Kineococcus endophyticus: one gene and its partner. The protein of the gene in region 1 interacts with the protein of each later gene in a pairwise test. Links are inferred from orthologs where the notes say so. Each region holds a gene or a part of one and is shown on either strand. Other genes may lie near its edges. The genes, in order: AB1207_RS21030 and AB1207_RS05295.

Region 1 (7,347 bases):
CCCGCGTGCCAGCGCTGCTCCGGGGCGGCCTCGAAGAACCGCGCGCGCAGGGGGTCCCGGCCCGCCCGCCGGTCGTCCTGGGCCTGCTCGGCGAGGGCGGCGGCGAGGGCGATGTTCGCGGGGCCGAACCCGACGCCGACGACGTCGAGGACCTCGGACCGTCCCGCACGGTCCCGCGTCCCACGTCGGGACACCTTCCCCACAGCGGTGGCGGGCAGGTCGTCGACGATGCGGAACACGTCGGGAACCTTGTAGGCGGCGAGCGAGGCACCGGTGAGGTGCCGGCGCAGGGTCCGCCGGTCCAGCGCACCGCGCCGGCCGGGGCGGGGCACGACGTAGGCCACCGACCGTTCCCCGAGGCGTTCGTCGGGTTCGCCGACGACGCAGACGTCGTGCACGGCGTCGTGGGTGAGCAGGAGGTCCTCGACCTCGGCCGGCGAGATCTTCTCGCCACCCCGGTTGACCTGCTCCTTGACCCGGCCGACGACGCGGAGAGACCCGTCCGCGCTGCGGCGCACGAGGTCTCCGGTGCGGTAGGACCCGTCCGCGGCGAAGGCGCCGAGGTTGACCGGTGCCGCCGCCGGGTCGTCCGTGCCGGGCGCGTAGTACCCCCGGATCGTGTACGGCCCGCGGACGAGGAGTTCCCCGGTCTCCCCCGCCGGGACCTCGGCCCCGGTGGCGTCGACGACGCGGACCTCGTCGAGGGCGGACATCGGCCGGCCCTGGCTCTCGACGAGCAGGTCCACCGGGTCGTCCGGCGAGGTGTAGCAGACCAGCCCCTCGGCCATGCCGTAGACCTGCTGCAGCGGACCGAGGTCGTCGAGGACGCGACGGGCCACGGCGGGCGACAGGCGCGCCCCGCCCACGAGCACGCGCCGCAGCGACGACGTGTCCGCCGTGGCGAGGTCGGGGCTGTCGAGCCAGAGCTGGACGAGCGGGGGCACGGCGACGACGTGGGTGACCCGGTGCTCGGTGACCGCCGCGAGGACCGTGGCGGCGTCGCTGCTGGGCGGGAAGACGACGCTGCCCCCGGCGGCGAGGACCCCGAACCACCCGGGGGAACTCAGCGGGAAGTTGTGGGTGGCCGGCAGCGGGACGAGCATCACGGTGGCGGTGTCCACGGCGCACAACTCGTTGCTGCGCAGGAAGGAGTACGCGTACTCGCGGTGGGCGCGCGGGATGAGCTTGGCCGGTCCGGTGGTGCCGCCGGACAGCTGGAAGAACGCGAGTTCCCCGGCGTCCGCGTCCGGACGGACGGGGTGGGGTTGCTCCGACCGGGGCACGGTTCCCGCGGGGCGGTGCAGGACCCGGAGACCGGTGGACCCGAGCGCGGCGTGGACGCGGCCGGTGAGGTCGGTGAGGTCGGCGGCGCCGCCGGGACCGTCGAGGTCGCCGACGATCCAGTGCGTCGCCCGGCCGGTGCGCGCGACGTGGCTGATCTCCTGCGCCCGGTGGGCGGGCAACGCCAGGACGGGCCGCGCACCGAGGCGGAACAGGGCCAGCACCACGGCGACGAGGTCGACGGATCCCGGCAGCTGCAGGACGACGGTGGTCCCCTCCCGCACACCGTCCGCCGCGAGGTCCGCGGCGGTCCGGCCGACGCGCTCGAGGAGTTCCGCGTACGTCGTCCGGCCGGTGGCGTCGACGACGGCGGTGGCGTCCGGACTCACCCGGGCGGCCGCGGCGACGAGGTCCTCGATGCGGTCGGTCCCCCAGGTCCCGGCCGCGAGGTGCTCCGCGACGACCTCGGGCGGGTAGGGGACGACACCCGGGCTGTCCTGGAACGCGGTCACTGGGCGGGCCCCTCGGTCGGACGGTCGTCGCCGGTGAGGGCGGCGAGGGCGGTGGCGAACTTCGCGGCGGTCTCGGCGTGCTCGGCGTCCGGGGTGGACCCCGCCACGACACCGGCTCCGGCCCACAGCCGCGCCGACCCCGACCCGGTGTCGAGCAAGGCGCAGCGCAGGACGAGCGCCCACTCCCCGTGGCCCGCTGCGTCGGTCCAGCCGACGAGACCGGCGTAGTTCCCCCGGGGCGCGGGTTCGAGGGTGCGCACGAGGTCGAGGGCGGCCTCCACGGGAACCCCGCTGACGGCAGGGGTGGGGTGGATGCGCAGGGCCGCGTCGAGGGAACCCACTCCCGCGCGCGGCGTTCCCGTGATGCGTGTCCCGAGGTGCCACATGGTGTCCGTCGCCGTCGGGACGGGCGCTGCGGGGACGTCGAGGCCGTGGGTGAGCGGCGCAAGGCGCTCAGCGATGTGGTCGACGACGAGGGCGTGCTCGCGGTGGTCCTTGGTCGAGGACAGGAGGTCGGCGGGAGGCCCGGTCTCCCCCGCCCGTCGCGGCCGGGAACCTGCGAGCGGGTGGCTGACGAGGCCGTTCCCGTCGACCGCGGCGACGAGTTCCGGGGACGCCCCCGTGAGCAGGCCCGCAGCGGTCCGGACCGCGAACGTCCACCCGTGGGGGTTCGCCGCCGCGAGCCGGTCGAGGTACGCCCCGACGGTGGAACCCACCGGGAGCGGGGTGTCGAGGGTGCGCGCCAGGACGACCTTCTCGAGGTCCCCGGCGCCGATGCGCAGGAGGGCCTCCGCGACGGCGGCGCGGTACCCGGGGTCGTCGGGAACCTCCCGCGTGGTGCGACCGGCCCCGGCCGCGGGAGGTGCCCACGGCCGGCGGACGATGTCGCGCACCAGGCTCAGTTCGGCTGTGCCGTCCGGGTCGAACGGGACGACCCCGCAGACGAGGGAACCGTCCCCCGGACGAGACCCGTTGCGGCGGAACGCCTCGCGCACCGCGGCCACGACGTCGGCCTCGTGACCGCGCGGGACGTCGAGCGGGGTTCCACCGGTCGCGTGGACCAGGCCCGACGGCGCGGCGACGGCGAAAGAGGCGTCCTCCCACCGCACGTCCGTGCCGACCGCCGGCCGGGGCGCGGCGGCGGTGGTGGCCAGTCCGGCGCTCACGCGGGACCGCCGCTGTGTTCGGTGGGACGCACGGGTTCCTCCGGTTCGAGGGGTTTCTCACGTCAGACGCCGACCAGGCATCCGTCACCGTGACTTTGGTGAGCCTATCCTCACCCGAGGGGGCGGCGTCAAGGCGCGGCGCACCTGTTCCCGCGCGCTTCAGGACAGCGCGGCGACCACGTCGTCGGTGCTGCGGACGACTCCGCACGTCCCGGCGATCCAGGCCAGCGCGGAGCGGTGCCGCTGCTCGTCGAAGTCCGCGACGGCGTCCCCGACGACGAACGGCTGCACGTCCCGCATGAACGCCTCGCAGGCACTCACCTGGCAGCCGATGGAGGCGTACACCCCCGTGACGACGAGCTGGTCGCGACCCGCCCGTCGCAGGTCGTCGGCGAGGGTCGAGCGCTGGAACGCGGAGTACCGCCACTTCGTCAGCACGGTGTCGCCGCCGTGCGGCGCCACCTGGTCGGGAATGCCCGCCCGGTGCGGACGGCGACCGATGCCGTCACCCCAGAAGTCGCTGAGCAGCGCGCGGTCCCCCGGGTCCTGGACCGCGGGCTGGGCGGTGTAGACGACGGGGACCCCGGCGGCCGCCGCCGCGGAGCGGATGCGCGAGACGTTGCGCAGCAACGTATCCCGCAGCCTCGAGTCCGCACCGTAGACGTCGAGGAAGTGGTCCTGCAGGTCGTGCAGCAGCAGCACGGCACGGTCGGCCCGCAGTTCCCACGGGACGCGGGCGACGGGGAGTTCGGCCGGGGTCGGCAACGGGTAGTCGGTGACGGCGGGCAGGTCGGTGACGCTCACAGGGTTTCTCCGGGGCAGGCGGGGACGGCGGGTCAGTCGCGCAGTGACGCGCCGCCGTCCACGAGGACGTCGGTGAGGGTGATGTGGCGCGCCGCGTCGGACAGCAGGAAACCCACCGTCTCCGCGACGTCGCGAGGGTCGGCGACCCGGCCGAGCGGGATGCCCAGGCGGAACGCGTCGAGGTCGCCGCGCACGACGGAGCCCGGTCCACCGGGCAGGTCGCGCTGCATGGCGGTGTCGGTGGATCCCGGGGAGACGACGTTGCAGCGCACGCCGTCCGGGGCCAGTTCGAGCCCCAGGCACAGGACGTACCGGGTGGCGGCCGCCTTGGACGCGGCGTAGGCGGCCATGCCCGTCCGGGAGAGCTTGGCGGCGTTGGAACTGACCGCCACGATGGCGCCGCGGCGGCGTCGGACCATGTGCCGGGCCACGGCCCGGCAGACGTTCCGGGTGCCCCCCGCGTTCACGGCCATCGACAGGTCCCAGTCACGGTCGCCGTCACCCGTCGCGGCGCCGGCCCGCAGGACACCGGCGACGTGGGCGAGTTCCTCCACCGGACCCAGCTCCCGTTCGGCACGGTCGACCTCCCGGTCCACCGCGTCACGATCGGCGACGTCGCACACGGCCGTCCGGACGCGGACACCCCGCGTGCCGAACCGGGCTGCGGCAGCCTCGAGGGCCTCACCGTCCCGGTCGAGCAGCAGGAGCGCCGTGTGACGTGGTGCGAGCACCTCGGCGACCGCGGAACCGATCCCACCGGCCGCACCGGTGACGACGGCGACGCGTTCTGTGCTCACGGCAGGAAGGTTAGCCTCACCTCGTGTTCCACCGTCAACTCCTCAGCGACGAGACGAACGTCTCACTGCTCGTGCACGGTCGGCTCCCAGCCCGGTCCTCCGTCACCCGCCCCACCGTCGAGGACCTGCGACGGGCGGACCGGTTGCGGCGCAGCGAGGACCGGGACCGCTCCCTCGTGACGGCGCACCTCCTGCGGGTGGCCGCCGCTCACCTGGCCGGGGTCGACGCCGGGGAGGTCGACGTCACGCGGGCCTGCCGGACGTGCGGGACCGACGGCGACCACGGCCGCCCCGTCGTCCGGCGGGGTCCGGCCGCCGGCATCGGACTGTCCGCCTCGCACGCCGGGGACGTCGTCGTCGTGGCTGCCTCGACGGTGGGGCCGGTCGGGATCGACGTGGACCTCGTCGCGCACACCGCGTTCCCCGGTTTCGACGCCGTCGCCCTCGCCCCCCGGGAGCGCGACGCCCTCGACCGCGTCCCGTCCGCCGACCGTGCGCGGTGGCGGGCCCGGTGCTGGACGCGGAAGGAAGCCGTCCTGAAGTGGACAGGGCTCGGGCTGGCCGTCGAGCCCACCGCCGTCGAGGTTCCCGCCGACGGGACGCCGCACGCGCGGGGTCCCCTGTCCGCCGAACTCCCCCCGGACCTCGTCGTCGTGGGGTTGCAGGGACTTCCGCCCGGGTACGTCGGGGCGGTCGCCGCCCAGCGCGACGCCGCCGGTGTCCTCGCCCGCCCGGTCGAGGACACCGGCGGCTAGTGGTCTGACCGGGAAGTTCGTGACCACAGGCGCGTCCTGAGTGCGTGCATCGCAAGGCGTGGGAGCGACGGGCTGGCAGCGTCATCTCGAGCGACCGCAACGCAGCGAGGTGCGTGCTCAGGGCGCGAAGGGGGGGCACGAACTTCCCGGTCAGACAACTAGATCACAGCCCCGTCATCGCCTGCATCGCCGCGTTGTAGCGCTCCCCCGCCACCCCGAGCTGTTCGGCCGCCGCGGACAGTTCCGCGAGGTCGTCCGCACCGAGGTGCAGCTCGACGGCTCCGAGGTTCTCCTCCAGGCGCGACAGCCGGCGGGTCCCGGGGATCGGGACGATGTCGGGCCGCTGAGCGAGCAACCACGCGAGCGCCACCTGCGCGGGTGTCCCACCGAGGGTTCCCGCGACGCGGCTCACCAGGTCGACGAGCGCCTGGTTCGCGGCGCGGTTCTCCTCGGTGAAGCGGGGGATGCGCGTGCGGATGTCGTCGGCGGCGAACTCGGTCGAGGTGTCGACTGCTCCCGTGAGGAAACCCTTGCCGAGCGGGCTGAACGGCACGAGGGAGATCCCCAGTTCGTCGAGGACGGGCAGCACTTCGGCTTCGATCTCCCGGGTCCACAACGAGTACTCGCTCTGCAGCGCCGTGACGGGGTGGACGGCGTGCGCGCGTCGGATGGTCCCGGCGCCCGCCTCGGACAACCCGAAGTGCAGGACCTTGCCCGCGGCGACGAGTTCGGCGACGGCCCCGGCGACCTCCTCGATCGGCACGTCCGGGTCGACGCGGTGCTGGTAGAAGAGGTCGATCCGGTCGGTCCTCAGCCGCGTGAGCGAGGCGTCGGCGACGCGGCGGATCTGCTCCGGCCGGCTGTCGGTCCCGACGGACTTCCCGTCCTGGATGTCCCAACCGAACTTGGTCGCGAGGACGACCCGGTCCCGCAGGGGTTCCAGCGCCTCCCCCACGAGTTCCTCGTTGTCGTACGGGCCGTACACCTCGGCCGTGTCGAACAACGTCACGCCCCGTTCGACGGCGCCCCGCAGGACACCGACCATCTCCTGCCGGTCCCCGGGGTTCGGGCCGTAGCTCTGGCTCATCCCCATGCAGCCCAGGCCGAGGGCCGAGACGGTCAACCCGCCGTCGACGGTGCCCAGGGTCCGCATCGTCGTGCTCCGCGTCGTCATGGTGTCTCCTCTGGTTCTGCTGCGGTCGACAGCAGTCAACCCGCACGGGGGAGGGCGCGACAGTCTCTGGCGAAGGGTGTGACGGCAGACCACCTCTGCGGTCCGCGGACGGGTGGCCCGGCGACCTACGATCGGTGGGGTGGACAACCGGGACGAGATCCGCACCTTCCTCACCACCCGCCGCGCGAAGATCACGCCGGAACGGGCGGGACTCGTCGTCCACGGCACCCGGCGCGTGCCCGGTCTGCGCCGCGGCGAGGTGGCCGGCCTGGCCGGGGTCAGTGCGGAGTACTACGCCCACCTCGAACGCGGCAACCTCGGCGGCGTCTCCGAGAGCGTGCTGCACGCCCTCGGCACGGCGCTGCAGCTCGACGAGGCCGAGCGCGCGCACCTGCAGGACCTGGCGCGGGCGGCGGGCCCCGCGGCCCGGACCCGGCGCCGTCCTGCTCCGCAGGGGGTGCGGGCGGGGTTGCGGCGCGTCGTCGACGGGCTCGGGGACCTGCCCGCCTACGTGCGCAACGGCCGTCTCGACCTGCTGGTGTTCAACCGGATGGCCCGCGCGCTGTACGCGCCGGTCTTCGCCACGCCCCGTGCGACGGGACAGGAACCCAACACCGCGCGGTTCACCTTCCTCGACGACCGTGCCCGCGACTTCTGGGCCGACTGGTCGCGGGCGGCGGACGAGACCGTCGCGATCCTGCGCACAGAGGCCGGACGCGACCCCTTCGACAAGGGGCTGAGCGACCTCGTCGGGGAACTGTCCACGCGCAGCGAGGAGTTCCGCACCCGCTGGGCGGCGCACGACGTCCGGCTGCACTCGACGGGCGCCAAGCACTACCACCACCCCGTCGTCGGGGA
Region 2 (7,354 bases), on another replicon or contig:
ACCGCGAAGGTGAAGGTCGCCGAGGCGGGGGCGGACTTCGCCACCCGGCTGCGCGAGGACGTCGCCCGCGTCGCCGCCGTCCGCGACGTCCTCGGCCCGACGGGCCGGGTCCGCGTGGACGCGAACGCGGGCTGGAGCGTGGACGAGGCCGAGCGTGCGCTCGGCGAGCTCGCGGTCGTCGGCCTGGAGTACGCCGAGCAGCCGTGCGCGACGCTGGAGGAGATGGCGCTGCTGCGCCGCCGCCTGGCCGCCGCCGGCACGGCCGTGCCCCTCGCCGCCGACGAGAGCGTCCGCAAGGCCGAGGACCCGTTGCGCGTCGCCGGGCTCGAGGCCGCGGACGTCGTCGTGGTGAAGGTCGCACCCCTGCGCGGGGTGCGGCCGGCGCTCGCGGTCGCGCAGGCGTGCGGGCTGCCCGTCGTCGTCTCCTCCGCGCTCGACACGAGCGTGGGCATCGCAGCCGGGACGGCCCTCGCCGCGGCGCTGCCGGAACTGCCGTTCGCGTGCGGCCTGGGGACGGCGGCCCTGCTGGCGGCCGACGTCACCGCCGCCCCGCTCCTGCCCGTGGACGGTGCTCTCCCGGTCGGTGCCGTCGCGGCGGATCCCGAGCTCCTGCACCGCTTCCGGGCCCCGGCGGACCGCATCGAGCACTGGCGGGACCGGGTGCGCGCGGCGCACGCCGTCCTGACGTCGGCGTCGGCGGCGGGCCGCTGACGTGGAGACGCCGGTGCCGGGGCCGGTGCGCGAGGTCCGCGTCGTGGTCGTCGACGACGAGTCCCTCGTCCGCTCGGGGCTGTCGATGATCCTGCAGGCCGAGGGCGACGTCCGCGTCGTCGGTGCCTGCTCCGGCGAGGACGCCGTGGCGCTCGTGGCCCGCGAGCGGCCCGACGTCGTGCTCCTCGACATCCGCATGCCCGTCGTGGACGGCCTGACGGTGCTGGCCGAGGTGCTGCGCGGCCCCGCGCCGCCCGCCGTGGCGATGCTGACGACCTTCGACAGCGACCAGCAGGTCGCGCAGGCCATGCGGGCCGGCGCCTCGGGGTTCCTGCTCAAGGACACCGACCCCTTCGGTCTCCTGCAGGCCGTGCGCACGCTCGCCGCGGGGGGCGTGGTGCTCTCGCCGCGGGCGGCGCGCACCCTGCTCAGCGAGCACGCGGAGACGAGCGGGGTGACCGCCGAGACGCTGCGCCGCCTGGCGACGCTGACCGCGCGGGAGCGCGACGTCCTGGGCCTGCTCGCCCAGGGCCTGTCCAACGCCGACATCGGCGCCGCGCTCGACCTCGGGGTCGGCACGGTCAAGGACCACGTCAGCTCCATCCTCGGCAAGCTCGCCGTCCGCAGCCGGATGCAGGCCGCGCTCGTCGCCCGGCAGGTCCCGCCGCCCGCGTGAGGGGCCCCGCCGGCACGGACCGGGACCGCGGTGGTGCACGACCGTCGTCCCGCGGGTGGAGGCACCCCCGCCATCGGAGGGGGGTGCGGGTCGCGGTGATCCCTTCCCCAGGCTGACGCGCCGCCACCCCCCTCTCGGGCACCGTTGAGGGGAACGGTCCGGGGTCCGGGCCGTCGGGGGACGTTCGGGGGAAGGCGGAGTCGTGAGCACGGACGTGCGCAGCGAGGTGCAGGTCGTGGAGCAGGGGCGCTCGGGGGACGCGCCGGAGGGTCGCTGGGTGGGCCGGGCGCGGTCGGCCGCAGCCCGGGTCGCGACGTGGGTCTTCCTGCTCTCGGGGGTGATGTCGCTGGCCATGGCCGTCCACGCGCCCCTGTCGGACGGCGCCCAGCGCGCGCGCCCGATCGTCGTCGACCTGGTCTTCGCCACGGCCTGGCCCAGCCTGGGGTACGGGACGGTCCTGCTGCTGCTGGCCCGGTCGCTGGGACAGCGCAAGCGGGCCGCCTGGTGGACGGCGGTGGTCGTGTCCGGGCTCAACGCCCTCTTCAACGTCCTGTGGGGCGCCCTCGACGAGGTCACGCTGCCGCTGGGTCTGCTGCTCGTGCAGCTGGCCGTCCTCGCCGTCCTGGCCCTGGCGCGTCCGCGGTTCACCGTGCTCCCGTCCCGGTTGGGGGTGCGCCAGGCCGTCCGCATCGGGGGCGGTGCGTTCGCGGCCTGGCTCGTCGTGGGCACCGTCGTCGTCCTGGCGACGCAGGAACGCGCGGGCGGGTTGTTCGAGCGGGTCTGGTACGCCGCGGCCGGCACGCTCGTCTCGGTCGACAGCTTCGTGATCTTCCCCGACGGGGTGGTCGTCCCGGGGTGGGTGGACGTCGCCCTCAACGCGGCCGGGACGGTCCTCGTCCTGCTCGTCACGTGGTTCCTGTTCCAGCCCGCCGCCGACCCGGCGGCCCTCGGCGCCGACGAGGACCGGCTGCGCCACCTGCTGGCCACCGAGGGCGAGGGTGACGCGCTCGGCTACTTCAACCTGCGCCGCGACAAGACGGCCGTCTTCGCCCCCAACGGGCGGGCCGCGGTCGTGCACCGCGTCGTCGGCGGGGTGAGCGTCGTCAGCGGTGACCCGGTCGGCAACATGACCTCGTGGCCCGCGGCCGTGGAGGCCTGGCGCCGCCAGCTGGCCGCGCACGCGTGGACCCCGGCCGTCGTCGGCACCTCCGAGGCGGGGGCCGCGGTCTACCACCGGGCCGGCCTGCAGGTCCTGGAGGTCGGGGACGAGGCCGTGATCGACACCGCGCAGTTCAGCCTGGAGGGCCGGGCGGTCCGCTCCCTGCGGCAGGCCGTCAACCGCGCCCGCCGCGGCGGGACGGAGGTCACCATCCGCCGCCAGGTGGACGTGCCGGCCAGCGAGCTCGAGGAGATCGCCGCCTGCGCGGCGACGTGGCGCGAGGGGCGCGAACGCGGCTTCTCGATGGCGTTGGGGCGCCTGGGCGACGCGGCGGATCCGCAGCTGCTCGTCGCGACCGCGCGGGCGGCCGGAGGGGAGCTGCTCGCGGTCCTGACGTTCGTCCCGTGGGGCGAGCACGGGGTCTCCCTGGACCTCATGCGCCGCCGGCCCGAGGCCCCGAACGGCACCGTCGAGCTCGTCGTCACCGACGTCGTCGCCTTCGCCCGCGAGCACGCGCTCGCGCGCATCTCGCTGAACTTCGCGGTGTTCCGGTCGGTCTTCGACCGCGGTTCGCGGTTGGGAGCGGGTCCCGTCCTGCGCCTGTGGTACCGGGTGCTCGTGGTGTTCTCCCGCGCCTGGCAGCTCGAGCAGCTGTACCGCAGCAACGCCAAGTACCAGCCGCGCTGGGTGCCGCGGTTCGTCTGCTTCGAGCGCACGGCCGACCTGCCGCGCATCGGGTTCGCCGTCGCGCGCGTCGAGCAGTTCCTGCCCGGGCGCCGGTCGTGACCGTCCTGTGGGCGCGGGCGCGCCCGCGGCTGCACGCCGTGCTGGCCGCCCTGGCCGCGGCCTTCGTCGTGGGCGGGGTGGCGCTGGCGGTGTCGCTGCGCCCGTCGGTCGCCGTCGTGGCCGCCGACGTCGCCTTCGTCGGGGTGCTCATGCTCGTGGCGGCCCACCCCCGACGGGACTGACCCCTCGCCCATCTGTCCCACCTGTACTACTGTTGGTGGGACAGATGGGAGGTGGCGACGTGGTGGGTACCCCGTTGATCGACCTGGACCCGACGTCCGAGGTCCCGATCTACCAGCAGATCCGCGACCGCGTCGTCGAGGCCATCGCCGCCGGCACCCTCCCCGTCGGGTCGGCCCTGCCGTCGGTGCGGGCGCTGGCCGGCGGGTTCGGCATCAACACGGCCACCGTCGCCAAGGCCTACGAGCGCCTGCGCGGCGAGGGCTTCCTGCGGACGACGAGCAAGTCCGGCTCCGTCGTCGCCCGCGGCCCGGGGGACCCGCCCTCGCCACCGCACGTCGTGGACGACTGGCGCGCCCGGGTGCACACCCTCCTCGCCGAGGGGCACGCCCACGGCGTCCCCGACGTCGTCGCCGTCTGCCGCGAGGTGCTGGCCGGCCTCGCCCCCGCCACCCGCGAGCCCGCCGAGGAGACCTCGTGAACCACGTCGGCACCACCGCGATCGGCGTCGGCGCCTGCCTGCTCGTCGGGCTGACGCTGCTCCTCCTCCCGTCGCTGTCCGCCCGCACCCTGCCCCTCGGGGTCTCCGTCCCGCGCGAGCGCGCCGACGCCCCCGTCGTCCGGCACGCCGTCCGGACCTACCGGACCGCCGTGGCCGTCCTGACGGTGGTCGCCGCGCTCGTCGCCGCGCTCGTGAGGTCCCCCGAGGGCGTCCTGCCCGTCACGTACGGGCTCCTGGCCCTGGGGTGCGCTGCCTTCGTGCTGTGCCGCAGGCCGATCCGGGCGGCCAAGACGTCCGAGGGGTGGTTCCGGGAGGTGCCGGTCCGCCTCACCGCGCCCTTGGGCGACGTGCCCCGCCCGCCGGTCGCCGTGCACTGGTACGTGCTGGCCGCCGCCCTCGTCCTGGCGACGGCGGCGTTCGGCTGGACCCGCTACGACACCCTGCCGGACCCCTTCCCGACGCACTGGGACGGCGACGGCCGGCCCGACGCGTTCGCGGCCCGCTCCGTCTGGAGCGCGTTCGGCCCGCTGCTCGTGGCCGTCGGTCTGACGGTCCTGCTCGCCGCCCTCGCCTCCCTCGTGCGCCGGACCCCGCTGCGTCCGCGCGCAGGGGACGCCGACCCCCTCGCCCGGCCGCTGGCGACCGAGCGCGCCGCCCAGTCGCTGCTGGGGGTCGTCGCCCTGCTCGGCGCGGGGCTGGTCTGCGCGGTGCTCCTCGACGGGTGGCTGCACCCCGAGCGCCTGCGCTGGGCGGGGTTCACGCTCGTCGTCTTCGGGGCCGCGCTCGCGGTCACCGTCCTCGTCACCGTCCTCGTCACCGCCGTCCGCAGCCGGGCGCAGGGCCCGGCGCCGGAAGCCGGTGCGGCGCAGGCCCCCGACGACGACCGCCTGTGGCGCGGCGGCCTGCTCTACGTCAACCGGGAGGACCCCGCCCTGCTGGTCCCCAAGCGCGTCGGGGTCGGCTGGACGCTCAACGTCGGGCACCCGGTCGGGCGCGCCCTGGCGATCGGGCTGCTCGTCCTCGTCGGGGCCGGTCTCGCCCTCGCCGTCGTGGGGACCACGCTCGGCTCGTGAGCGGTCAGGACGGCTGCGCGGCCCGCACGTAGTTCGTGATGCGGGCCGTGCACAACCGCCGGCCCTCCTCGTCGGAGATGACGACCTCGTGGCTGCAGAGCGTGCGACCCAGCGAGATCGCCGTCGCGACCCCCGTCACCAGGCCGGAGCGGACCGAGCGGTGGTGCGTGGCGTTGATGTCCGTGCCGAGCGCGAGCCCGCCGGGCCACACGTGCAGGTAGGCGCCGACCGAGCCCAGCGTCTCGGCCAGGGCGCAGCTCGCACCGCCGTGCAGGAACCCCGCGACCTGGGTGTTGCCCTCGACGGGCATCGTCGCGACGAGGCGCTCCGGGCTCATCTCCAGGAAGCGGATCCCGAGACGGTCCACGAGGGTGTCCGCGGCGAAGGTGGCGAGGATCTCGTCGATGGACGGCGCTGTTCCGGTCACCGCGGCAGGCTGCCACACGCTCGCAGGCGCACCATGGAGGGGTGAACCCCTCGACCGCCTTCGCGACGGTCCTCGTCGACGCCCTGGTCCGGCTCGGCCTGCGACACCTCGTCCTGAGCCCCGGGTCGCGCAGCGCGCCCCTGGCCTACGCGGCCGCCCGCGCCGCCGACGAGGGCCGGCTGCGGCTGCACGTGCGCATCGACGAGCGCAGCGCCGGGTTCCTCGCCCTCGGCCTGGCCCGCGCGGGGGAGCTCGTGGCGGTCGTCACGACGAGCGGCACCGCCGTCGCCAACCTGCACCCCGCCGTCCTGGAGGCCCACCACGCCGGCGTGCCGCTCGTCGTGCTGTCGGCGGACCGCCCGCACGAGCTGCGCGGGTCCGGGGCCAGCCAGACCGCGGACGCGCAGGCGCGCATGTTCCTGCCCTCGGTGCGCTACAGCGCCGACCTGCCCGCCCCGGTCGACCCGGCCGCGCAGGCCCCGGCGTGGCGCTCGGTCGTGTCCCGCGCGGTCGCCGCGGCCCGGGGGCTGCGCGGTGACGGGCCGGGTCCGGTGCACCTCGACGTGGGCTTCTCCGACCCGCTGACCCCCTCGCCCGACGTCCTGCCGGTCTCCACGACGGGGCTGACGGTCGTCGCCGAACCCGCTGCGCCGCAGCCGGTCGTGCTGGAGCGCGGCCCCAGGACCCTCGTCCTGGCCGGTGACGCCCCCGACCCCGCGACGGGCCGGGCCGCGCGCGAGCTGGCCGAGCACGCGGGCTGGCCGCTGCTGGCCGAACCCAGCTCGGGCGCCCGCGGCGGCGAGCGGGCCGTCGGGCCCTACCGCCTGCTGCTGGACGCCGACGACGGCCAGGGCCGCCTCGGGGACGTCGAGCGGGTCGTCCTCTTCGGCCACCCCACGCTGTCGCGGCCCGTGACCCGGCTGCTGGCGCGCGACGACGTCGAGCTCGTCGTCGTCAGCCCGGACGGCACCTGGCCCGACGCCGGGTTCCGCGCCGCCCGGGTCGTCCCGGCCGCCACCGTCACGAGGCGTCCGGAGGCCGGCGAGCAGGAGTTCGCCGCCCGCTGGGACCGCGCCGCGAAGCTGGCGGCCGACGCGGTGGACGCCGTCGTCGACGACGAGAGCGCGCTGGCGGGCCCCTGGGCGGCCCGCGAGGTCGTGCGCGCCTGCGCGGCCGACGGTTCGGTGCTCGTCGTGGCGGCCAGCAACGCCGTCCGCGACGTCGACCTCGCCGGCCACCCCCGCGGGGTCCGCACCGTCTCCAACCGCGGGCTCGCCGGCATCGACGGGACGCTGGCCACGGCCGAGGGCGTCGCGACGGTCCTCGGGCCCACCCGGCTGCTCGTCGGCGACCTCGCCTTCCTGCACGACGTCAACGCGTTCCTGCCGGTGCCGGGGGAGACGCGGCCCGATCTGACCGTCGTGCTCGTCAACGACGACGGCGGGGGCATCTTCGAGACGCTGGAGCACGCCGCGGTCGTGACCCGGCCCACGTTCGAGCGGGTCGTCGCCACGCCCCACGGCGTCGACGTCGCCGCCCTCTGCGCCGCCTACGGCGTCCCGCACGTGCGCCCCCGCACCCGCGCCGAGGCGGCCGCCGTCCTGGCGACCCCGCCGTCGGGTCTGCGCGTCGTGGAGCTGCTCACCGACCGCGCCGCGGTCCGCCCCCGCCTGGAGCGCATCACCGCCGCCGTCCGCGCGGCCGTCCTCGACGCCTGACGCCCTCGCCCGCCCCGCCCCCTTCTGCGTGGAAAACACACTTTCCGCCCCTGGGGGACCCCTCTGAGGGGCGGAAAGAGTGTTTTCCACGCGGGACTGGGCCGGGGTGTCCGGGATCACCG

Evidence for each region.
Region 2: the proteins of AB1207_RS21030 (region 1) and AB1207_RS05295 interact in binary tests that used the Escherichia coli proteins (3 or more experiments, as listed by UniProt). The link is inferred for Kineococcus endophyticus from one-to-one orthologs.

The regions. Positions count from the first base shown.
Region 1 is NZ_JBFNQN010000016.1:98,330-105,676, forward strand. Bases 1,942-4,837 are described here. They hold AB1207_RS21030 (isochorismatase family protein), read right to left. Parts: upstream 3,764-4,837; coding sequence 3,119-3,763; downstream 1,942-3,118. Other genes in these bases: AB1207_RS21025 (isochorismate synthase), read right to left, coding at 1,942-2,959; AB1207_RS21035 (SDR family NAD(P)-dependent oxidoreductase), read right to left, coding at 3,796-4,560; AB1207_RS21040 (4'-phosphopantetheinyl transferase family protein), read left to right, coding at 4,584-4,837. Also shown: AB1207_RS21020 (SidA/IucD/PvdA family monooxygenase), read right to left, coding at 1-1,793; more of AB1207_RS21025, read right to left, coding at 1,790-1,941; more of AB1207_RS21040, read left to right, coding at 4,838-5,315; AB1207_RS21045 (aldo/keto reductase), read right to left, coding at 5,479-6,489; AB1207_RS21050 (helix-turn-helix transcriptional regulator), read left to right, coding at 6,629-7,347. UniProt on the Escherichia coli protein: Involved in the biosynthesis of the siderophore enterobactin (enterochelin), which is a macrocyclic trimeric lactone of N-(2,3-dihydroxybenzoyl)-serine.
Region 2 is NZ_JBFNQN010000003.1:225,933-233,286, forward strand. What follows is about bases 3,804-6,706. They hold AB1207_RS05295 (hotdog fold thioesterase), read right to left. Parts: upstream 5,515-6,706; coding sequence 5,092-5,514; downstream 3,804-5,091. Other genes in these bases: AB1207_RS05285 (GntR family transcriptional regulator), read left to right, coding at 3,804-3,993; AB1207_RS05290 (DUF5808 domain-containing protein), read left to right, coding at 3,990-5,087; menD (2-succinyl-5-enolpyruvyl-6-hydroxy-3-cyclohexene-1-carboxylic-acid synthase), read left to right, coding at 5,556-6,706. In the rest of the region: AB1207_RS05265 (o-succinylbenzoate synthase), read left to right, coding at 1-711; AB1207_RS05270 (response regulator), read left to right, coding at 725-1,387; AB1207_RS05275 (phosphatidylglycerol lysyltransferase domain-containing protein), read left to right, coding at 1,590-3,332; AB1207_RS05280 (hypothetical protein), read left to right, coding at 3,329-3,514; more of AB1207_RS05285, read left to right, coding at 3,577-3,803; more of menD, read left to right, coding at 6,707-7,232. UniProt on the Escherichia coli protein: Required for optimal enterobactin synthesis. Acts as a proofreading enzyme that prevents EntB misacylation by hydrolyzing the thioester bound existing between EntB and wrongly charged molecules.